One region of the Thioalkalivibrio sp. ALJ12 genome, then DNA from elsewhere that is predicted to be linked to it. Evidence: predicted binding sites of a transcription regulator. Region 1 holds the regulator's gene; each other region holds the start of a gene.
What was found. The regulator sigma-54, encoded in region 1, starts transcription at its own class of promoters, with help from an activator protein. The targets are predictions, from matches to a motif close to TGGCANGNTNCNTGCTT.
Positions count from the first base shown of each region.

Region 2: F467_RS0105660 (CmpA/NrtA family ABC transporter substrate-binding protein) is a predicted target of sigma-54. The motif match lies at 5,036-5,052, and genes of this name have one in related genera.
Region 3: F467_RS0111355 (PEP-CTERM sorting domain-containing protein) is a predicted target of sigma-54. The motif match lies at 5,113-5,129, and genes of this name have one in related genera.

Region 1 is NZ_KB899538.1:860,467-868,152, forward strand. It holds gene lptC (LPS export ABC transporter periplasmic protein LptC) at 1-39, shown strand, start outside; gene lptA (lipopolysaccharide transport periplasmic protein LptA) at 32-556, shown strand; gene lptB (LPS export ABC transporter ATP-binding protein) at 607-1,335, shown strand; gene F467_RS0104105 (RNA polymerase factor sigma-54) at 1,394-2,887, shown strand; gene hpf (ribosome hibernation-promoting factor, HPF/YfiA family) at 2,890-3,228, shown strand; gene F467_RS0104115 (PTS sugar transporter subunit IIA) at 3,233-3,703, shown strand; gene hprK (HPr(Ser) kinase/phosphatase) at 3,771-4,802, shown strand; gene rapZ (RNase adapter RapZ) at 4,803-5,687, shown strand; gene F467_RS0104130 (PTS sugar transporter subunit IIA) at 5,692-6,117, shown strand; gene F467_RS0104135 (HPr family phosphocarrier protein) at 6,089-6,358, shown strand; gene hisC (histidinol-phosphate transaminase) at 7,278-7,686, opposite strand, start outside.
Region 2 is NZ_KB899538.1:1,178,936-1,186,621, forward strand. It holds gene F467_RS0105625 (replication-associated recombination protein A) at 1-605, shown strand, start outside; gene F467_RS0105630 (TVP38/TMEM64 family protein) at 612-1,304, shown strand; gene F467_RS0105635 (TIGR04283 family arsenosugar biosynthesis glycosyltransferase) at 1,319-2,023, shown strand; gene F467_RS0105640 (TIGR04282 family arsenosugar biosynthesis glycosyltransferase) at 2,016-2,702, shown strand; gene F467_RS0105645 (hypothetical protein) at 2,713-2,955, shown strand; gene F467_RS0105650 (DsrE family protein) at 3,047-3,403, shown strand; gene F467_RS0105655 (nitrate regulatory protein) at 3,530-4,849, shown strand; gene F467_RS0105660 (CmpA/NrtA family ABC transporter substrate-binding protein) at 5,231-6,535, shown strand; gene ntrB (nitrate ABC transporter permease) at 6,584-7,519, shown strand; gene F467_RS0105670 (ABC transporter ATP-binding protein) at 7,546-7,686, shown strand, end outside.
Region 3 is NZ_KB899540.1:233,823-241,508, reverse strand. It holds gene F467_RS0111370 (DUF302 domain-containing protein) at 1-311, opposite strand, end outside; gene F467_RS0111365 (TRAP transporter permease) at 339-3,131, opposite strand; gene F467_RS0111360 (TAXI family TRAP transporter solute-binding subunit) at 3,128-4,129, opposite strand; gene F467_RS0111355 (PEP-CTERM sorting domain-containing protein) at 4,365-4,997, opposite strand; gene F467_RS0111350 (PEP-CTERM sorting domain-containing protein) at 5,330-6,004, opposite strand; gene glyA (serine hydroxymethyltransferase) at 6,574-7,686, shown strand, end outside.

The DNA of each region.
Region 1 (7,686 bases):
TACAGCGAGTCGGGCGAGGAGGAAGCCGCAAATGACTGAACGTGGTGGGTCGTCGCTCGCCCGGGCCGGATGGCCCGTGCTGCTGGGCAGTGCCTTGTTGCTGCTGGCCGCGCCGGTCATTGCCCAGCAGCAGCCCCTGCCGGTGGAGATTACCGCCGATCGTGCGGAGATGGACGACCGGCGGGGCGTAAGCACTTATACCGGTGATGTGGTGGTGATTCGCGGGGACATGACACTGGAGGCCGACAAGGTCTATGTGCGCAGCCGCGACCGACGCCCTTACGAGATGGAGGCCCACGGCGAGCCTGCGCGGCTGGAGTCCCCGGACCCGGAGACGGGCGAGATGCGCATCGCCACCGCGCTGCGCATCGACTACCTGCTGAACGAGGACCGGGTGATCCTGACCGACCAGGCGCATGTGGTCACGGCAGCCGAGGAAGCGCGCGGCAAGCGCATCGTCTACGACCTGGAGACGGATGTGATCGAGGCCGAGCGTGGCGAGGCCGATGACGAGCGTGTACGTATCAGGATCCAGCCCCGCGAAGACGACGAATGAACGAGCTCGACACCAGCGCGCCCGCCGCGGCCGGTGGCGAATCTGCGCCGATGGCCGGCTATCTGACCGGCCGCGAGCTGACCAAGCGCTATGGCAAGCGTACGGTGCTGGATCGTGTCGACGTCGATCTGGCACCAGGGGAGGTCGTGGGCCTGCTGGGACCGAACGGCGCAGGCAAGACCACCTGTTTCTACAGCCTGGTCGGCCTGATCCGGCCCAATCGTGGCCGCATCACGCTGGGTGACCGGGACATCACCCGGGCCCCGATTCATTCGCGGGCCCGAGCCGGGCTGGGCTACCTGCCGCAGGAGGCCTCGATCTTCCGTCGGCTGAGTGTTTGGGACAACCTGCAGGCGGTGCTGGAGCTGCGCTCGGAGCTCGACCGCCACGAGCGACGCCGCATCGGCGATGCCCTGATCGAGGAGTTCCAGCTGGAGACCGTGCGCCACAGCCCTGGGATTGCCCTGTCCGGGGGCGAGCGTCGCCGCGCCGAGATCGCGCGGGCACTGGCCGGTGACCCGCGCTTTATCTGCCTGGACGAACCGTTTGCCGGCGTGGATCCGATTTCCGTGGGTGATATCCAGGCCGTGATTGGGCATCTGGCCCAGCGCGGGATCGGTGTGCTGATTTCCGACCACAACGTGCGCGAGACCCTCGGAATCTGCGACAGGGCCTATATTCTTAGTGAGGGCCGCATCCTGAGCGCCGGGACCCCGCAGGAGCTGCTGGACGACCCCCAGGTGCGCCGCGTGTATCTCGGAGAAAACTTTCGACTGTGAACATTGATCAGTGTTTCCTTAAGATGATCTTGATGGTCACCATGGACCTCAAACCGCGATGCTGAAACCCGGGCTCAATCTGCAGCTGGGGCAGACGCTGACGATGACCCCGCAGCTGCAACAGGCGATCCGTCTGCTGCAGCTTTCCACGCTGGAGTTGCAGGCGGAGATCCAGCAGGCGCTGGAAAGCAACCCCATGCTCGAGCAGGTGGAGGACGAGGGCGAGGAGGCCCCGCCCGAGCGCCCGGAGGAAGGGGGCGAACGGGTCGACGGGGATCGCATGCAGGCCGACACGGCTGGCGATGACGTGATCCCCGAGGAGTTGAGCACCGACAGTCGCTGGGACGACATCTACGAGCCCGCCCCGAGCCCACGCGGCCTGGACGACCGCGACCCGCTGGAGAATACCTCCGACGGCGAGGACGAGGGCCTGCAGGATCACCTGCTCTGGCAGCTGCATCTGAGCCACCTGACCCCACGAGACCAACGGATCGGGGCGGCGCTGATCGACGCGATCAGCCCGGACGGCTATCTGGACAGTGAACTCGAGGCGCTGGCGGAGATGATCAGCCAGGGCGAAGACGAGCCCGTGGGGGTCGACGAGGTCGAGGCGGTGCTGCACTGGATTCAGCAGTGCGACCCGCTGGGCGTCGGTGCGCGGGACCTGCGCGAGTGCCTGGAGATCCAGCTGCGCCATTTGGCGCCGGATGCCCCGGCGCGTGACGCGGCTCGAGCCATCCTGGAAAACGGCATGGAGAGCCTGGCCAAGCGGGACTACCGAGCCCTGCAGCGCCAGTCCGGCGTGCGCGACCCGGACGAGCTGGCGCGGGCGCTGGACCTGATCCGCACCCTGAATCCGCGGCCCGGTGCCCAGATCAGCGAGTCCACTTCGGAATATGTGGTGCCGGATGTCTATGTCCGCCATGACCGCGATGGCTGGCGCGTGGACTTGAACCCGGAGATTGCGCCGCGCATTCGCATCAACGATCTCTATGCGGGCATGGTGCGGCAGGTCTCCGATGCGCGTGATAGCGCGTTTATGCGCGATCAGTTGCAGGAGGCGCGCTGGTTCCTGAAGAGCCTGCACAGCCGGAACGACACCCTGCTGCGGGTCGCCCAGGCCATCGTCGTGCGCCAGCAGGGGTTTCTCGAGCATGGTGAGGTTGCCATGCAACCGCTGATCCTGCGCGATATCGCCGAGACCCTGGAGATGCACGAATCGACCATCTCGAGGGTGACTACACAGAAATACATGCACACCCCGCGTGGGGTATTCGAGTTCAAGTACTTCTTTTCCAGTCATGTTGGCACAGCCGATGGCGGCGAATGCTCGGCGACCGCGATCCGTGCCATGATTCGGGAATTGATTGGTGGCGAGACCCCGAACAAGCCACTGAGTGATGCAAAACTGGCCCAGATCCTGTCGGATCGGGGCATTAATGTGGCCCGACGCACCGTGGCCAAGTACCGCGAGGCTATGCACATACCGTCTTCCAGCGAACGCCGGCAGATGGCGAGTATGCCCAGTGGAACCAAGCAAAAAGGAGCCTGACCATGCAGATCAACCTGACCGGCCATCACGTCGATATCACCGACGCCCTGCGCGACTACGTGAACGAAAAGTTCGCGAAGCTGGAACGCCACTTCGACAAAGTGATCGACGTGCATGTGGTGCTGACCCACGAGAAAAACCAGAACCTGAACAACAAGGCGGAGGCCAATCTCCAGGTCAGCGGCAATCACATCCACGCCGAAGCCAGTCACGAGGATATGTATGCGGCGATTGATGGCCTGATCGACAAGGTGGATCGTCAGCTGATCAAGCACAAGGAAAAGGTCAAGGACCATCACCGCGCCGAGGGTGCCCAGCGCAACCGCGAACAGGCCCTTTAACGCAATGACCATTGCCGAGCTGATCACCCGCGCCCGTATCCGGCTGGAGCCCGAGTGTTCCAGCCAGAAACGGGCGCTCGAGACCCTGGCCGAGTTGCTGGCCGTCGGCGGCGAGGAGTCCGCCGGCCCGGCCAGCGGGGCCATCTTCGAGGCCCTGTCTGCCCGCGAGAAGCTTGGCTCCACCGGTCTGGGGCATGGCGTGGCCATCCCGCATGGGCGTCTGGCCGAGCTCGATGCCCCCCGGGTCGCGGTCCTGCGGCTGGACCAGGGGGTCGACTTCGACGCCATGGATCACGAACCCGTGGACATCCTGATCGCACTGCTGGTGCCCGAGGCGGCGACCAGCGCGCACCTGGACCTGCTGGCGCAGCTGGCGCGCGGTCTCTCGCAGCCCGACAATATCGCCTCGCTGCGCCGTGCCGGCGACGCGGACGCCCTGGAACGCGAACTGACCCGGGCCTTCGGCGACGCCTGAACATGGCTCTCCCGGCAGTACTTTCTCTCTTACGACGCCCCGTGCCAGCACTGCCGGAGATTCGTGCATGAACGAGGCACTGGGAGAGGGCGGCATCGCGCGCGACATCACCGTAGAGGTCCTGATCCAGGCGATGGGCAATCGCCTGGATCTGCGCTACGTACACGGCGAGCAGGTCGCACCGGATCGCAACCTGGTCGGCGGTGACGGCGACGACCTGCCCCTCGCCGGGCACCTCAACCTGATCCGGCCTAACCGTATCCAGGTGATCGGCGATTTCGAGGCGCGCTATATCGCGCGGCTGAGCGATGATCAGCGCGAGCAACTGATCCTGGAGATGGCCCGCACCGGGACGACCGCGGTGATCTTCGCCGAGGACACCTGCCCGTTCTCGGAGATGCCGGACGTCCCCGATGAGCAGCTGCCGCTGATCTTGTGCTCCTCGACCAGCAGCCACGAGATTATCTCCCTGCTGCGCTATTTCCTGCAGCAGCGGCTGGCCCATTTCGAGGTGCGCCATGGCGTGTTCATGGAGATCCTCGGCATTGGCGTGCTGATCAGCGGGGCCTCCAGCGTGGGCAAGAGCGAGGTGGCGCTCGAGCTGATCTCGCGCGGGCACCGGCTGATCGCCGACGACGCACCGGAGTTTGCCCGCATCGCCCCGGATATCGTGCGCGGACACTGCCCGGCCCTGTTGCAGGATCTGCTCGAGGTCCGCGGGCTGGGCGTGCTGAACGTCCGCGCCATGTACGGGGATTCGGCGATCAAGGGCGGCAAGTATCTGCGGCTGATTATCGACCTGCGCGACCACGGCGAGCCCTCGCCGGTGCCGGATGACCGCCTGAATGGCCGCCGCGGGGAGATCGGCATCCTCGGGCTGCGTATCCCGCTGATCAGCCTGCCGGTCGCGCCGGGGCGCAACATCGCGGTGATGATCGAGGCGGCGGTGCGCAACCACATGTTGCACATGCAGGGCTATGTCGCCGGCGACGACCTGCGCGCACGTCAGCGCCGGCAGATGAGCGGCGAGCCCGAGGAGCCGCCGTACCACCGCGCGATCCCTGCAACCACCGTCCCCAACCCGGACCCGGAGGGCTGAATGCGACTCCTGCTGGTCAGTGGTCTGTCGGGCTCCGGCAAGACGGTCGCCCTGCATACGCTGGAGGACGCCGGCTATTTCTGTGTCGACAACCTGCCGCTGCCGCTGCTGCCCGGGCTGATCGAACAGGTCCGCAGTGGCGATTACGACGCGGACGAAGACCGGCATCTGGCGGTCGGGGTGGATGTCCGCAGCGGGCTGACGGCGCTCGAGGGCTTTGCCGACCTCCTGCGCGAGCTCCGGGGCAAGGGGATGCAGGTCGAGGTGATGTTTCTGCAGGCCTCCAGCGAGGTCCTGCTGCGCCGCTATCACCTGACGCGGCGCCGACACCCACTGGCGCGCGACGGCGTGCCACTGGTGGACGCGATCGAGCGCGAACGTGACTGGCTCGGCCATGTTGCGGCCGAGGCGGATCTGACCGTGGACACCTCCCGTCTGTCGATGCACGATCTCGCGCGCACCCTGCGCGACCGCGTCGGGCTGCTGGGCGAGGAGCGCCTGTCCCTGCTTTTTCAGTCATTCGGGTTCAAGCACGGGGCCCCGCTGGACTCCGACTTCGTGTTCGACGTGCGCTGTCTGCCCAACCCGCACTACGAGCGCGATCTGGCGCCATTGACTGGCCGCGATGCGGCTGTTTGCGAGTTTCTTGCGCGCCATGGCGAGGTCGAGGAGATGTATGACGGGATCCAGGGCTTTCTCGAACAGTGGGTCCCGCGGATCCGGCAGGATCACCGCAGCTATGTGACCGTTTCGATCGGGTGCACCGGCGGCCGTCACCGCTCGGTTTATCTTGTGGAGCGGCTGGCGGCTGCCTGGCGGGGGCGCGAACATGTTACTGTTAGCACCCGTCACCGCGAGCTATCCCTGCCCCTCGAATCGGAGTGAGTCCATGGGCGTTGGTCTGATCCTGATCACGCATCAAAACCTCGGCGACACCCTGCTGCAGACGGCCCAGAGCATGCTGGGCGACCTGCCCGAGGATTGCGAGTCCATGGCGATGTCGCAGAATGACGACCCCGACGAGGTGCTGGCGCGCGCGAGGGCGCGCCTGGGCGAGCTGGATTCCGGCTCCGGCGTGCTGATCCTGACCGACATGTTTGGCTCCACCCCATCCAATGTGGCCAGTCGCGTGGCCCGGGGCGCGAACGCCCGCGTCATTGCCGGGATCAACCTGCCGATGCTGATCCGTGTGCTGAACTACCGCCATCTGCCGCTGACGGAGCTGGTCAACAAGGCCCTGTCCGGCGGGCACGATGGCATCCTTCTTTGTGACCAGGAGTGTTCGGATGCCGCAGCGCGAAGTCCCCATCGTTAATCGTCTGGGGATGCATGCGCGTGCGGCGGCCAAGTTCGTGAGCCTGGCCAGCCAGTACGCGTCCGATGTGACCGTCTCCCGGAACGCCCAGGAGGTCAACGGCAAGAGCATCATGGGGGTGATGATGCTGGCAGCGGCGCAGGGCTCCGAGGTTACCATCACCACCGACGGCGAGGACGCCGAAGAGGCCCTCGACGCCCTCACCGAACTCGTCGCCAACCGCTTCGGCGAGGACGCCTAGCCCCTCTCCTGCCGCCATGCCTTTACGAGGCTGTGTCTAGTTCGATCTCGGGTGTTTACGGTGGCTTCGGTCCGCCGCCTGCCTGCGCTGTCTCGCCAGCGCGCCGCGCCCGTTTTTGATCAACAACGGGCTTTCTTGCTTGCCCAAGAAAGTACCCGTCGAGGCGCACCCGGATTCCGCCCGGGGACCTTGCTCCAGGGCCCTCGGGCCGGCGGCGCTGAAACTCGCTGCGCCTTCGGCTCCGCTGAGACAGTCAGCGCCCCCGTTTTTATTTTGAATCGTCCGTCCCGAGAACCCTTCCGCAAGGGGCTTCATACGGGGGGATGAAGGTCAAAACACAAGCTGTCCCTACGCCTGCAGCCAACTCCAACGCCGTAGGGTGCGGTTGAGCGCAGCGAAACGCACCGTTCCGACGGTCGGGGCAAACCCTGATGCGATTCGCTGCGCTCATCACATCCTACGATGGGGTCTGGCGCCCGCTGGCGGACGCGGCACGCCAAGGCCGAAGGCCGAGCGTGCCGAAGATGTCGGAAGACCCAGCCTCCATCCATGTGCTACGTCGCTGGGGCAGCCGTTTTTTGGACCTTCACCCCCGTTGTCGTCGCGCCGAGTGGAGAGGGTTTTCGCGGGACGATTCAAAATAGAAACGGGGGCGCTGACTGTCTCAGCGAAGCCAAAGGCGCAGCGAGTTTCAGCGCCGCCCGCGAAAAGCCTCGGAGCGAGGGAAAGCCCGGCCCGCACAGCGGGCCGGGGTCGCGGCAGTCGGGCGTGTTTCTTGGGTACTTCTTTGCACGAGCAAAGAAGCCAGTTGTTGATCTAAAACGGGCGCGGCGCGCTGGCGAGTCAGCGCAGGCAGGCGGCCGGACGAAGGCAGCGTAAACACCGAGGGTGAACTAGGCCCAGCCTCGGAAATCAGGGTTCAGCCGGCGAGGGCGTTGCGCAGGGCCGCGAGAAATGCGTCGTTCTCGTCGGAGCGGCCGACGGTGACGCGCAGGCAGTCGGCGAGTAGCGGATGCGCGCGGCCAACATCCTTGATCAGGATGCCGGCGTCGCGCAGGGCCGCGAAGCTCGCGTGCCCCTGCCCCTCGCGCACTCGAAAGAGGATGAAATTCGCCTGGCTCGGGAACACGTGCTCGACGCCGTCGATCGCCGCAAGCGCCTCGGACAGCCGGCCGCGTTCCTCGATGATGCCGCGCGCCTGGTCATCCAGCGCCTCACGGTGATCGAGGGCGAAGGTGACCGAGCGCTGGGTCAGGGTGTTGATGTTGTACGGCAGGCGCAGCCGGTCCAGCGCATCGATCCAGCCCGCGGAGGCGGCCAGATAGCCC
Region 2 (7,686 bases), 320 kb from region 1:
TGATGGGGGCGCAGAGCCTGGCCTTCGATCGCCAGGGCGATGCCTTCTATGACCAGATCTCCGCCCTGCACAAGTCGGTGCGCGGATCCGATCCTGGTGCGGCGGTGTACTGGCTGACGCGCATGCTGGATGCCGGCTGTGACCCGGATTATCTCGGCCGGCGCCTGCTGCGCATGGCCTACGAGGACATCGGGCTGGCGGCCGTAGGGCTGGGTGCTCGGGTGCTGGCGGCCTGGCAGACGATGGAGCGGCTTGGGCGGCCGGAAGGCGATCTGGCGCTGATCCAGGCGGCGATCGAGCTGGCCGCCGCCCCCAAGAGCAACAGCGCCTACACCGCGTTGAACGAGGTCCGCGCCAGCATTCGCGAAACGGGCAGCCCCGGCGTGCCCCTGCATCTGCGCAATGCCCCCACGGAGCTGATGCGTGACGAGGGGTTCGGCGCCGGATACCGCTATGATCATGATGAACCGGACGGTTTCGCGCGCGGGCAGGTCTATCTGCCCGAAGGGCTGGAAGATCAGCGCTTCTATCGGGCGAAACGCGAGGGCACGGAGCGCGCGCTGGCCGAACGGCTGGAGCGACTGCGCGGCGACGGCAAAGAATAGAGACATATGCAGATACATCATCCCGAACGCTGGTGGCTGTTGGCCGCGGTCCTGCTGGCAGGGTCGCTGGTCTGGGTAGCACTGACCACCGAGTGGCCTGATCTGCTGCCGCTGCAGGACGTCGAGGCGTGGCTCGCCAGCTGGGGGATGGGCGCCTACATGATGTTTGTGCTGGCCTTTGTCGTCCTTGCGCTGTTTCCGTTGCCCAGCACCTTCTGGATCCTGCTGGGAGGGGCGCTGTTCGGGCCGTTCACCGGCGGGGCCCTGAGCCTGCTGGCGGCGACCATCGCTGCGATTATCGCGTTCATGCTGGCGCGCACCCTGCTGCAACCCTGGCTGGAACCGCGTCTGGGTCCGCGCAGCGCACGGCTGCGCGAGGATGTGGAGGCCGAGGGCTGGCGCGTGGTCGCACTGACACGGCTGGTGCCGGTCTTCCCGTTCGCCCCGACCAACTACGCCCTGGGCCTGGTGCGTATGCCGCTGACCGTGTTCACGATCACGACCCTGGTCGCATTGATCCCCAGCCTGTTCGCCTATGCCTGGCTGGGCCACGCTACGCGCGAGATGGTGGCGGGTGATACGGACAACCGGGTCCAGCTGGGGCTGGCGATTCTCGCCGTGCTGGCCCTGCTGCTGTTGCTGCCTCGGCTGTTGCGCCGGATCTGGCAGGGGCAGAAAGCCGTCCAGTCGCCAGCCTGAGTCCCGTAGCAACCATGTCGCGGGAGTCACCCTTCCTGTCCGTGATCATCCCGGTACTGAACGAAGCCGAATCTCTCCCGCCCTTGCTGGATACCCTGGGCGAGATCCTCGACTGCGAGGTGATCGTGGTCGACGGCGGGAGCACGGACGGGACTCTCCAGCAGGCAGGGCAATGCGGTGTGAGTGTGCTGTCCAGCGCCCCGGGGCGCGCACGGCAGATGAATGCCGGCGCCGAGCGCGCCCGAGGCGAGGCGCTCTGGTTTCTGCATGCCGACACCACGTTTCCGGACGGAGCCGGGGTGGCGGTGCATGCCCTGCGCGACGCGGTGGCCCGGGACGATCGCGCCTGGGGACGTTTCGACGTCCGCCTGTCGGGCGGTCGCGGAATATTCGCGCTGATCGCCGCGATGATGAACCTGCGCTCGCGTCTGAGCGGGATCGCGACCGGGGATCAGGGCATATTCATTACACGCTCGGCGTTCGATGCCGTAGGCGGCTGGCCGGACCAGCCGCTGATGGAGGACATCGAGCTCTCGCGGCGGCTGAAGCGATCGGTGGGGCGCCCAAGGTGCCTGCGCGCGTGGCTGGTCACGTCGTCCCGGCGCTGGGAGCGGCAGGGCGCATGGCGCACGATCTGGCTGATGTGGCGGTTGCGCCTGGCCTACTGGCTGGGTGCAAACCCGGACGGGCTGGCGCGACTTTATCGTGGTGATGCCTGAACGTCGGCCGACGGATGCGCCGCGCGTGCTGGTCTTTGCCCGCGTGCCCGAGCCGGGCCGGACCAAGACGCGGCTGATTCCCGCGCTGGGTGCCAAGGGCGCCGCACGGCTGCACGAGCGGCTGCTGGAGCACGCGCTGGACGTGGCCCGTCAGGTGGCACCGGACCATGTGGAGCTGTGGTGCACCCCGGATGCCGATCATCCGTTCCTCGAGCGTTGTGCGGAACGCTTTGGCTGTTCCCTGCACAGCCAGGTGGGTGATGACCTCGGGGCCCGCATGCGCCATGCACTGGAGGTGGGGCCGTTTCCGGCACTGGTGATGGGGTCCGATGCCCCAACGCTGGGTGTCGGGGACCTGGTCGCTGCACGTAAGGCGCTGGCTGAAGGGGCGGATGTGGCACTGATCCCGGCGCTGGATGGTGGCTATGTGCTGCTGGCCGCCGCGCGGCCCGTCCCCGGGCTGTTCGAGGCCGTCGAATGGGGCAGCGATCGGGTGCTGGAACAGACCCGTGAGCGGGCCCAGGCGCAGGGTCTTGTCTGGGCGGAGCTGGAAGCGCGGGCGGACATCGACCGACCGGAGGACCTGGTGCACTGTCCGCCGGTGCTCCTGCGTGGCATTGGGGCACCTCGAGAGTCCCCGATCCCAGAGCAGTCGCAAGTCGGCCCAGGCTTCGGGTAGGATGCGCGCCATGAAAGCCTTTGTTGCCTGGGTCGACCGTTCCCCACTGTGGTTGTTTGCACTGTTCGTGGCCACCCTGGGGCTGTCGCCCTATGTCCCCGAACCGCACATCGTCGAGAAGATCCGCTGGCTCTTCCAGGGCGAGCTGACCCGTCCGATCGATATCCTCGACCTGATCATGCACGCCATTCCCTGGCTGCTGATGGCCTTCAAGCTCTATCGCATGAGCATTACGTCGAAAGGCGCTTCCTGACTCGGCGTCTCCTTGAGGCTTGTGGGAACTCGACGGTCCCGACTTGGGTCGCTACGGTGCCTGCCACTTTGACGTGACCAAGGAGAGTCCCATGCGTTTTATTGTTGCTGTTACCGCCGGTACTGACGACCCGACCCGTGCCACCCTCGGCATGATCGCCGCGAACGTGGCCAAGCAGCAGGGCCATGACGTGACCGTCTGGCTGCAGGGCGAGGCCGTGAACATCGCCAACCGCAATGTCTACGACAAGATCGTCGGCCACAACATGCCGGCGATGAAGGACATCGTGGATTCGCTGGTCGAGGAAGGCGTCCCGTTCTGGGCCTGCGAAGCCTGCGCCAACGGCCGCGACGTCGGCGAGCACAACTTTCTGCCGAACGCCGAGATGGCCGGCATGGGTCAGTACGTCCAGGCCGTTGCCGAGTTCGACCGCTCCATGAGCTTCTGATCGAGCGGGCAGGTCCGCGGGTGGGGTGTGATCCCCCGCCCGTTTTGCCCGTGTCTCCTGTGTCAGCCCCTCGAACTGGCACATCGCATGCTTGTTTGTTCCGGGAGTGATCCACGGACGACGAGCATGACCCAGACCCCATCCCCGAGTTTTTCCTTCGAAGAGGCCATTGGCGACTTCCTGGTCGCCTCGCGCAAGTGCGAGGTGGTGAGCCTGGAGCGCCTGCTGGAGGCGGTACAGCTGGTCGGGCGCATCCGCGCGCTGGTGCATCAGCTCCAGCGCGAACGCGGTGCCTCCAGCCTCTGGATCGGCTCCGGTGGCCAGCGCTATGCGGACGAACTGGCGCAGTACCGAGCCGAATCCGACACCACCGCACAGGCGTTTCGTGAACACCTTGATGGCTGGCTGGAGCCCGGGGCCTGTGCCCACGCGCGCAGCCGTCTGCTGGGGCGCATGGCGCTGGCGCTGCATGGCCTGTCGGGTCTGCCCAGCCTGCGGGCGGAGGTCAGCGAACGCACGCTCTCGCCGATGGAGGCGATGCGCGGCTTCAGCGAGCTGATCCGGTCGCTGCTGGCAGTGGTGTTCGAGGCCGCTGACTCCGCCACGGACCCGGAGGTCTCGCGGGCCCTGGTGGCCCTGCTGAACTTCATGCAGGGCAAGGAGCTGGCGGGCCAGGAACGCGCGATCGGGGCCGCCGGCTTTGGTCAGGGCGTGTTCGATGGCGAACTGCGCCAGTCCCTGTTGCACCGGATCGATGCCCAGGAACGCTCGTTTCGGATCTTCTCCGAGTTTGCCCCGAAGCCCGCCTGCGCGGCCTGGCAGGAACTGCAGGGCGCGGGCTTCGCGGCGGAGGTCGAGCGGCTGCGCCGTCAGGCCTGTACCCACGGCGATCTCCGGGGCGATCCCCTGCCGGACCCGGCCCGCGCCGAGACCTGGTTTGCCTGCACCACCGCGCGCATCGACGCGATGAAGGAGATCGAGGACCTCTTGGAGATGCACCTGAACGAGTGTTGCTCGGCGCGGATTACGGCGGATCGCGCGGACCTGGGCGCGGTGCGTGATCGCATCGCCCAGCTGGCGGAATCGGAGTTGAGTGACAGCGTTCCGTATGCGGTGTTCTTTGGGGCGCCGGAGGGTCTGGATCATGAGGAGGATGGTGAGACGGTGCTCAACGTCCCCATCGTCGGACACTCGGTAATGGACCTGGTGCAGCGCCAGGCGACCCGGCTGCAGTCGGTGGAAGACGAACTGCATGCGGCACGCCAGGCTCTGGCCGAGCGCAAGACCATCGAGCGCGCCAAGGCGCTTCTGATCCAGCACCGCGGCCTCAGCGAGGACCAGGCCTACAAGCTCCTGCGCCAGACAGCGATGAACCAGAACCGGCGCCTGTCCGAGGTCGCCGAGGCCACAGTCGCGATGTCGGATCTGCTGGGCAAAAGCTTGTAGCAGCCCCCTTGTGCGGTGCACCAATGCGGTTCGCCTGCACCGCCAGCGCGCCCCAGGGTGGTGCCGCTGTCGGCCGAGTTGCGGTTGGCGTTGCCCTCGCGGGGTTCGATTGAGTAACCGAGACCATCCGATTTTCCCGCGCCATGGCGCGATTCTTCCTCACAGGCTCGATTAGTAACGGCTAATTGGCACACCTCCTGCAGGAGTATCGGCAAGACGAGCCAACGGCGGTTCGTCGCCTGACAACAGGGGGACCCGATGACCGGGTCTCCCATGGGACTGGACAAAGGCGTCCATCACCCGGCTGCAAACGCGGCCGGGCTGATGCGACGCCTTTTTTCGTTTTTGGACGTGTTTGCTGACAAGGGGAGTGAGCCCGCAATGACCGATTACACGAATGACACGAAGCAACCCTCCGGCCTGTCGCGCCGGCGTTTCCTGGGCGGTATGGCCGCCGGGATCGGCGCGACCGCTCTGGGTGTGTCCGGGGCCGCGCCCTGGGGCTATGCGAAGGCCGGCAACGGCAAACCGGAGACCACCGAGGCAAAGCTGGGATTTATCGCCCTGACGGATGCCGCACCGCTGTTCGTCGCGCTGGAGAAGGGCTTCTTCGCCGACCACGGTATGCCGGATGTACAGGTGCTGAAGCAGTCCTCCTGGGGCACGGTGCGCGACAACCTGGAACTGGGCTCGCGCCGCGGCGGCATCGACGGTTCCCACATCCTGACGCCAATGCCCTACCTGATCCATCGTCGCGGTACGCCGATGAGCATCCTCGCGCGGCTGAATCTGGCAGGGCAGTGCATCTCGGTGGGGGATGAGTACGCCGACCTGAAGGTCGGCCTGGATACCGGCGAGTTCAAGACCGCGCTGGCGGAAAAGCGCGCCGGGGGCGACGAGGTGCGCGCGGCGATGACCTTCCCCGGCGGGACCCACGACCTGTGGATTCGCTACTGGATGGCGGCCGGCGGGATCGACCCGAACCGTGACATCTCCACCATCGTCGTGCCGCCGGCGCAGATGGTCGCCAACATGCGCGTCGGCTCCATGGACACCTTCTGTGTCTGCGAGCCCTGGAACATGCAGCTGATCAACCAGGGCATCGGCTATACCGCGAACACCACCGGCGAGCTCTGGCACAACCATCCCGAGAAGGCGCTGGGCATGCGCGCGGACTGGGTGGAGGCGAACCCGAATGCGGCCCGCGCCCTGACCATGGCGGTGATGGAGGCGCAGATGTACTGCGAGGACCCGGCGAATATCGAGGAGGTCGCCGAGATCTGCTCGCGCCGGCGCTACATCCATGCCCCGTACGGCGACATCATCGACCGCATGCAGGGGCACTTCGACTACGGCACCGGCCGCGTGGTCGAGGATCATCCCGACCGCATGCGCTACTGGAACGACCAGGCCTCCTATCCCTTCAAGAGCCACGACCTGTGGTTCCTCACCGAGGACATCCGCTGGGGCTACCTGCCGCCGGATCTCGACATGCAGACCCTGGTGGACGAGGTCAACCGCGAGGACATCTGGCGCGAGGCGGCCGACACGCTCGGCATTGACTCGGCCGACATCCCCGAGTCCACCTCGCGCGGCAAGGAAACGTTCTTCGACGGCAAGGTCTTCGACCCGGAAGACCCGCAGGCCTACCTCGACAGCCTGGAGATCAAGGCGCTCGCGTCCTGACGCGACGGCCCGACGCCCCCTGCACAGACGATTCAAGAGGATTCAATGATGAGTGCCATTCTCGATCGCAACATGACCTTCGGCGCCGGGCGCGAACGCCCGGCGGCCGCGGAGACCCCCACGGCCCCGGTGGCCCGACCGGCGGCGCCGTCGGCGCGGTCCGGCGGTGCCCCGCCGCCCGAGCCCGGGGCCTGGGGGCGGCGTTTGCGCAACGCGGCCACCGTGGTCCTGCCGCCGGTGATCGTGACCGCGTTTTTTTTGCTCCTTTGGGAAATGATGACGTCCTCCCAGGGAGCCGTACTGCCCGGCCCGAGTCAGGTGATCACCGACACCTGGGAACTGATCGTCAATCCGTTCTATGACTACGGCGGCAACGACGTGGGCATGGCCTGGCAGCTGCTCGCGAGTCTCGAGCGTGTGGCCTACGGCTACGCCCTGGCGGTAGTCGCCGGGATCGGTCTCGGCGTGCTGGTCGGCCAGTCCACCTGGGCGATGCGCGGGTTGGACCCGCTGTTCCAGGTGCTGCGCACCGTGCCGCCGCTGGCCTGGCTGCCGATCTCCCTGGCTGCCTTCCAGGCCAGCAACCCGTCGGCGATCTTCGTGATCTTCATCACTGCGATCTGGCCGATCATCATCAACACCTCGGTCGGCATCCGGAACATCTCGCAGGACTACGTGAACGTGGCCCGCGTGCTTCGCCTGAACGGCTATGAGTACTTCACCAAGATCATGCTCCCGGCCGCCGCGCCGTATGTCTTCTCCGGTCTGCGCATCGGCATCGGTCTCGCCTGGCTGGCGATCGTCGCCGCCGAGATGCTGATCGGCGGGGTCGGCATCGGCTTCTTCATCTGGGATGCCTGGAACGCCTCCATGCTCAGCGACATCGTGCTGGCCCTGGTCTACGTCGGCCTGGTCGGGTTCTTCCTCGACCGTCTGGTCGCGATCGTCGGCAACTGGGTAACCCGCGGCACGCAGGCCGGCTGAGCCGGCCCCCTCACAGGAGAAACATCATGACCAGCTATCTCTCCATCGAACACGTCCACAAGACCTTTGGCGAAGGCCCGACAGCCAGCGAGGTGCTGCGCGACGTCGACCTGCACGTGGACCGCGGCGAGTTCATCTCCATCATCGGCCACTCCGGCTGCGGCAAG
Region 3 (7,686 bases), on a different contig from region 1:
ACCGCTACCGGGTCCATGAAGCCGACGGTGCAGGTCCCGTCCTGGTTGTCCTGCACCAGGACGTTGCAGGGTAGTAGCAGCCCGATGTTGGGATCGGCCTCGATGGCATGACGCGCGAGATGCGGGTTGCAGGCGCCGAGGATGCGATAGGGGCGATGATCGAGATCCAGCTTCTTCTTGAAGGCGGCGGCTACATCGATCTCGCTGAGGATGCCGAAGCCCTCCTCGCCGAGGGCCGCTGTCGTGCGCTCGATGGCCGTATCCATCGGGACGCTCAGAATCACGTTAAAGCCGTACTTGGGTTGTTCCATGGTGCCGTCTTCCTGTCGCGTGGGTCGTCAGGCGCTGAGCGCCGGTGCCGTCGCGGTAGGCCCGGCGGGCGGTTCGCGACGGCGCTGGTTCCAGGCCACCAGCAGCGCCGGCAGCAGGCCCGGGAGGTACCACCAGTAGGGGCTCGGGCGGTCCGTATCCACGAGCACGCTGGTGATCGTCCAGCCTCCTTCCAAGCCTACTCGGCCGGCCGGGCTGCCAAAAGCAACCGTCTGAATGCGCGCTTTTTCCGTGTCCGTATCGAAGGTGACATCGAGTCCGGCATCGGACAGGCGCTCGCGCGGCTCCAGGCCCGGGTCGCCCAGCGGGAACATCACGGTGCGGGTGATCTCGCGGCCCTCCAGGTCGATGCCGGTGGCCTCGACCCGCAGCGATTCGCGATCCGGGACGGTCTCCACGACCTCGAACAGCTGTTCGGCCGGCACACGCTCGTAGGGCTCCGCCACGCGGTCCATCAGTACGGTCGGGGCCAGCAGCACGAACGCACTGACCAGCAGCAGTGCCGATTCCCAGCGCCGGCTGCGGGCCAGGAACCAGCCCTGGGTCGCCGCAGTGAACAGGAGGATGCCCGCCAGAGAGCCGAGGAAGACCAGCAGCAGCTGGAACACGTTATCCACGCCGATCAGCAGCAGCTGGCTGTTGAAGATGAAGAAGAACGGCAGCGCGATGGTGCGCAGGCTGTAGGCGAAGGCCTGTATGCCGGTGCGGATCGGGTCTGCCTTGGCGACGGCCGCCCCGGCGAACGAGGCCAGCCCCACGGGCGGTGTCACGTCCGCCATGATGCCGAAATAGAACACGAACAGGTGTGCGGCGATCAGCGGTATCAGGATGTCGTTCTGCGCCCCCAGCTCCACGATCACCGGGGCCATCAGGGTCGCGACCACGATGTAGTTCGCGGTGGTCGGCAGCCCCAGGCCCAGCACCAGGCTGATCAGCGCGGTCAGCAAAAGCACCATCAGCAGGTTGCCGCCGGACAGGGTGTCGACCAGGTCGGTCAGCACCAGTCCGACCCCGGTCATCGCGACGGTGCCGACGATGATCCCGGCCGCCGCGGTCGCCACCCCGATGCCGATCATGTTGCGCGCGCCGGTCTCGAAGCCCTGGAACAGCTCCCACACCCCGACCCAGGTCGCCTGGGCGAGCCGGCCCTGGCGCCGGAACAGCGCCACCAGCGGCCGCTGGGTCAGCACGATGAAGATCATGAACGCCACGGCCCAGAAGGCGGAAAGCCCCGGCGACAGGCGCTCCACGACCAGGGCCCAGACGAGCACCACCAGCGGCAGCACATAGTGCAGGCCGCCCAGCACTGTGGGCAGCACGCGCGGCAGGGGACGCTCGGTATCCAGCGGCTCCGCCTCCGGCTCGTGAGCGGCAATCCACAGCAGCACCATATAGGCGGTAAACAGCAAAGCGGCGATGATCCAGGCGGCGGCGTCGCCGGCCAGGTCCTTGATCCAGCCGAGCCCCCAGTACACCGCGGCGGCGAGGATGATCAGGCTGGAGACGGTAATCCCGAAGCTGATCAGGCGGCCGCGCCAGGTGGTGACGGTAGCGCGCTTGAGGCCCTCCATGCCGTTCTTGCAGGCCTCCAGGTGCACGATGTAGATCAGCGCGATATAGGCGATCAGGGCCGGCAGGATCGCGTGCTTGAGGACCTCGACATAGGGAATCCCGACGTACTCGACCATCAGGAACGCGGCCGCACCCATCACCGGCGGCATCAGCTGCCCGTTCACCGAGCTGGCGACCTCCACGGCCCCGGCCTTGTGCGGGCTGAAGCCGACCCGCTTCATCAGGGGCACGGTGAAGGTCCCGGTGGTGACGACATTGGCGATGGACGAGCCCGAGACCACGCCGGTCATCCCGGACGCCATCACCGCCGCCTTGGCCGGGCCACCGCGCATGTGCCCCAGCAGCGAGAACGCCACGCGAATGAAGTAGTCGCCGGCGCCGGCCCGTTCCAGTAGCGCGCCGAACAGCACGAACAGGAACACGAAGCTGGTCGAGACGCCGAGCGCGATCCCGAACACGCCTTCGTTGGACAGCCACTGCTGGGCCATCGCGCGCGGATAGCTGGCGCCGCGATGGGCAATGATGTCCGGCATGATCGGGCCGGCGAAGGTGTAGAACAAAAAGATCGCGGCAATGATCGTCAGCGCCGGGCCCAGTACCCGCCGGGTGGCCTCCAGCAGCAGGATCAGGCCGATCCCGGCGACGATCAGGTCGACGTCCGAGGGCGCCCCGGGACGGTCAGCCAGCTCGGCGTGGAACAGGTACAGATACAGCGCACTGAAGGCCGCGATTGCAGCGAACATCCAGTCGGTCAGCGGTATGTGGTGGATGGGGTCATGGCCGCGCAGCAGCGGCAATGCGACCACCAGAAGGGTCAGCCCGATGATCACGTAGACCTCGGCCAGGCGCTCCAGGCCCAGCAATTGCCAGATCCCGAACACCATCAGGACCAGCCCGCCCAGGGCATAGGTCACGCCAATGGCGCGTGGCCAGGACACGTGGCGTGTGCCCGGCCGGATCGCGGGAAACAGCAGATAGGCCAGGAAGACTGCAAAGGCCAGATGGATCGAGCGCGCCTCGGTGTCCGAGACGACAAAGAAATCCAGCCAGTCGCCCAGGGGCGAGGCGATCCAGATCTGGAACAGAGACCAGGCCACCGCCGTCAGCCAGATCAGGCTGCGCGTGCCGCGCCCCGGATGACGTGCGCCGGATTCCAGCTCCTGAGCAGTCTCGGCCGCGTTGTCGGCCGGTTCCGTGGCCCCCCCGGTGGTCCCCCTGGTATCGCTCATTCGATCAGCCCCGCTTCACGGAAATAGCGTTGGGCCCCCGGATGCAGGGGGGCCGACAGTCCTTCGTCCACCATCGTCTCGCGTTCCAGCGGGCCAAAGGCCGGATGCAGGCCGCGAAAGGTCTCGAAGTTCTCGAACACCGCGCGGGTGATCTCGTAGACCGCGCGTTCCGATGTAAGGGTCGAGGTCACCAGCGTGGCGCCGACACCGTAGGTATGGATGTCGTCGTCCTGGCCCGGGTAGGTGCCGGCGGGGATCAGCGCGCGCAGGTAATAAGGGGTGTCCTCGACCAGTTGGTCGACGGTTGAACCCTCGATCGACACCAGTCGGGCGTTGCAGGTCGCGATGGGTTCCTGAATCGCGGCCGAGGGGTGGCCGACGGAAAATACAAAGGCGTCGATGCGGTTGTCGCAAAGCGCCTGGGCCTGCTCGCGCGAGGGCAGCTCACTCACCCGGCGAAAGGTGTCCTGGTCCCAGCCCAGCGCCCCCATTAGTTCTTCCATCAGGATGCGCTGGCCCGAGCCCGGGTTGCCGATGTTGACGCGCTTGCCGGGCAGGTCATCCAGCCCCTCGATGTCTGCGTCGGGGCGCACCACCAGGGTGAGGGGCTCGGCATGCAGGCTGAACGCCGCCCGGAGATGGGGAGCGGGCCCGAATTCCTCGAAACGCCCGGAGCCCCGATAGGCGTGGTACTGCAGGTCCGACTGCGCGACGCCGAAGTCCATGTCGCCCGAGCGGATCATGTTGAGATTGAAGACCGAGCCGCCGGTGCTCTCCGCTGTGCAGCGCATCCCGTGCTCGTCGCGACGGGTGTTGAACAGGCGGCACAGGTGCTGGCCCGCCGGGTAATACACGCCGGTGACCCCGCCTGTGCCGATATTGATGAAGCGCGATTCGGCCTGCGCGGTGGTGGCCAGTAGCAGGCTGACCAGGGTGAGCACTGGCAGCAGGCGTTGCAGCCATCGCCGGTCGGCCCTCGGCACACTGGATCGATTCATACGCCCTCCGGGGTCATGCCGGGAACGAATCGCGGCAGTGCCGAGGATTCTAGGGAGACGCCGATCAAATAGCACGTTCGCGTTCAGGTCGACTGTGCCTGCGGGCCGGGGGCGATGGGGATCGCCTCGCCTTCGGTCATCCGCGGTCCTGTGCAGGCCCCTCTTCAATCAGGGTAAAGGACACGCCCGACAGGCGTGCCCTTGATGGCGCGGCGACGGGCCGTTGGGCGTTCGCCTAGGCCGGAAAACGGGGCCCCTGGCGTCGGTTCCGGCGAAGCATCAGCCCGAGCAGGCCGAGCCCCAGTCCCATCAGCAGCATCGTCTTCGGTTCGGGGACGGTGCCGACCGCGCCCGAACGGTAATAGACGCTGATATGCGAGATGTTGCGTGTGGCCACACCCGGATAGCTGAAGGGCGGTTGGGTGAAGGGTGAGCTGTAATCGCCATTGATCCCGGTCATCAGGAAGCCGACCAGGTTGGTGCCGCTGCCATGACTGAACACGAACAGCAGGTCTCCATAGTCCCATTCGGAATCGAGGTTCCATTGCCCGCTGTGGCGATTGCCATCAAAGCTGGCGAGGGTCGAGCTGTTCGACCCGGGGGAGGTCCAGCGGCCGTCGAATAGCCAGTCGCTGATTCCGAAGAATCCGGTGTCGCCCGCGGTATTCACAAGCCAGCTGGAGGGATCGCCGGTGGTGGAGTCGGTGGCTGCGCCATCCAGTGGCGACAAAATCTGACAGCCGAGATTGTTGGTGACCTTGTCACCGACGTTGCCGGACAGGGCAGTGCAATCGAGCAGTGCGGCCTGGGTGGCCCCGGAGAGCGACAGGGTCAACAGGAACACCGTTCCGGCCAGGAACGAGAGCAATGGCTTGCATGACATCGAGCTTACCTCCATGGGACGAAAGTCCCTCCATGGTTTCTCATGAATGCGGCTGGGGCGCGGATCGCCTGAAAGTGCCATCACTCACAAGGCGGGAATGCAGCACGCTTCGTGCCATATCCAGTGCGCAGAGGGGATTGCGTCGTTGAAACAGCGGGTTATGGGTCCAGGTGTGGGAGGTACGGCCAACGGGTTTGTGCGGGTTGTAAAAAAACCGGACATGTCCGGCTGAGTTGTGCCATATACGTTCGGTCGTCGGCCCAAACGAAATGATGGCGCCACATGGGCGCCATCATGCCAAGTCGAGCAGGACGTGATCAGGCCGCCATCGTGTCCCTGCGTGCTTTGCGGCGGACGGCGATACCCAGCAAGCCCAGACCCAGACCCAGTAGCAACAGTGTGTGGGGCTCCGGTACCTGCCCGTTCGGACGGTAGTAGATGCTCACGTGGGAGATGTCTTTGGGGCTTGCACCCGGGAAGTCAAACGGCGGGTCAATGAATGGCGAGAGGTAGCTGCCGTTATAGCCAGTCATCAGGAACCCGGTCAGATTGGTGCCGCGGCCATCCTTGAACAGGAACAGCAGGTCGCCGTAGACAAAGCTCGGATCCAGTGTCCAGGTCCCGCCCTGGGAGGTTCCGTCCAGCGTGACCAGGTTGAGGGTCGGATCGGCCGGATCAAACTCCAGCGGATCGCCGTTGCTGTTCGGCGGATCTTCCCAGCGGCCATCGAACTGCCAGTCACTGATGCCGAAAAAGCCCGTGCCACCGGCCGTGTTGACGATCCAGTTGGAGGGGTCGCCTCCCACAGGGTCGTTTGCATGCCCATCCAGGGGTTCGAGGATCTGGCAGCCGATGTTGGCGGTGACGCGGTTTTCAACGCCGCCATCCAGGCTGGCGCAGCTGATCAACGAAGCCTGTGCGGCGCCGGAAAGGCCCAGGCCCAGCAACAGGGCGGCACTCGCGAAATAGGGTGTAGTACGTTTGGGGTTCATTCGATGCACCTTCCCTGGGAATAGCCCCCTGGGTGGCTTGCGCGGATCCGGCCCATCCGGTCCTTGTGCACTCAGGGCTATGCAGAAACGGTGCCATTCCCATATGCGCGCTAATTCATTCGAAAAAACAGACCGATAGGAGGATGCGCCTTTTGCCGGATGGCAGCGGGACTGGATGGGCGTAAAAAAGTGTGACACCGACGACTACGCCGTTCGGGTGAGTGGCGCCCGGCGGGTACATTCTCAGTGCCGCGAGAGGGGTTTACCCGGCCAGGATTGGGTGTAAAGAAACGGGACACCAGGCCGTGCGCGCCGGAGGCCATGGCTACCCTGTCGAGCTTGCCCGGCAGCGCGCAATAGGCCGTATGTAGCTGAAAATACGGAAGGCTTTGGATTCTTGCGTTGTGCGCTACCTGGACGGTGGTCTGGCCATGGCGTGGCGGCCACCTGAAAAAAAGCCCCGCATCCCCTATCATTACGCGTCTTTGTTTCCCCCTTCCCAGGCCTGCGCCGGTGAGTCGGCGCGCCGGGAAACCGAATCCACGAAAGTAATGAAACGGGAGATCCGAATGTTTTCGATCGACATGAGTATCCACGGCTACGACGACGAACTCTGGGGCGCCATCAGCAAGGAGGCGCAGCGCCAGGAAGAGCATATCGAGCTGATCGCCTCCGAGAACTACACCAGCCCGCGCGTGATGGAGGCCCAGGGCTCCGTGCTGACCAACAAGTACGCCGAGGGCTATCCGGGCAAGCGCTACTACGGTGGCTGCGAGTATGTGGATATCGTCGAGCAGCTCGCGATCGATCGCCTCAAGCAGCTCTACGGCGCCGACTACGCGAACGTGCAGCCGCATTCCGGCTCGCAGGCCAACGCGGCCGTGTACATGGCCCTGCTGCAGCCGCATGACACCGTGCTGGGCATGAGCCTGGACGCCGGCGGTCACCTGACCCACGGCGCCAAGCCGAACTTCTCCGGCAAGATCTACAACGCGGTGCAGTACGGCATCACCGACGAGGGTCTGATCGACTACGACGAGGTCCAGCGCCTGGCCACCGAGCACCAGCCGAAGATGATCGTCGCCGGCTTCTCCGCCTACTCGCGCGTGGTCGACTGGAAGCGCTTCCGCGAGATCGCCGATTCCGTGGGCGCCTACCTGATGGTGGACATGGCCCACGTCTCCGGCCTGATCGCCGCCGGCGAATACCCGAACCCGATCGACCACGCCCACGTGGTCACTTCCACCACGCACAAGTCCCTGCGCGGGCCGCGTGGCGGCTTCATCATCACCAAGGGCCAGCCGGAGCTGAACAAGAAGTTCCAGTCGCTGATCTTCCCGGGTACCCAGGGCGGCCCGCTGATGCACGTGATCGCCGGCAAGGCGGTGGCCTTCAAGGAGGCCCTGGAGCCGGAATTCAAGACCTATCAGAAGCAGGTGATCGCCAACGCCCGCGCGATGGCCGAGGTCCTGGTCGAGCGTGGCTACGACATCGTCTCCGGCGGGACCGACAATCACCTGTTCCTGCTGAGCCTGGTGTCCAAGGGCATGACCGGCAAGGCCGCGGACGCCGCGCTGGGTCGCGCCAACATCACGGTCAACAAGAACGCCGTGCCCAACGATCCGGAATCCCCATTCGTGACCTCCGGCATCCGCATCGGCACCGCCGCTCTGACCACGCGT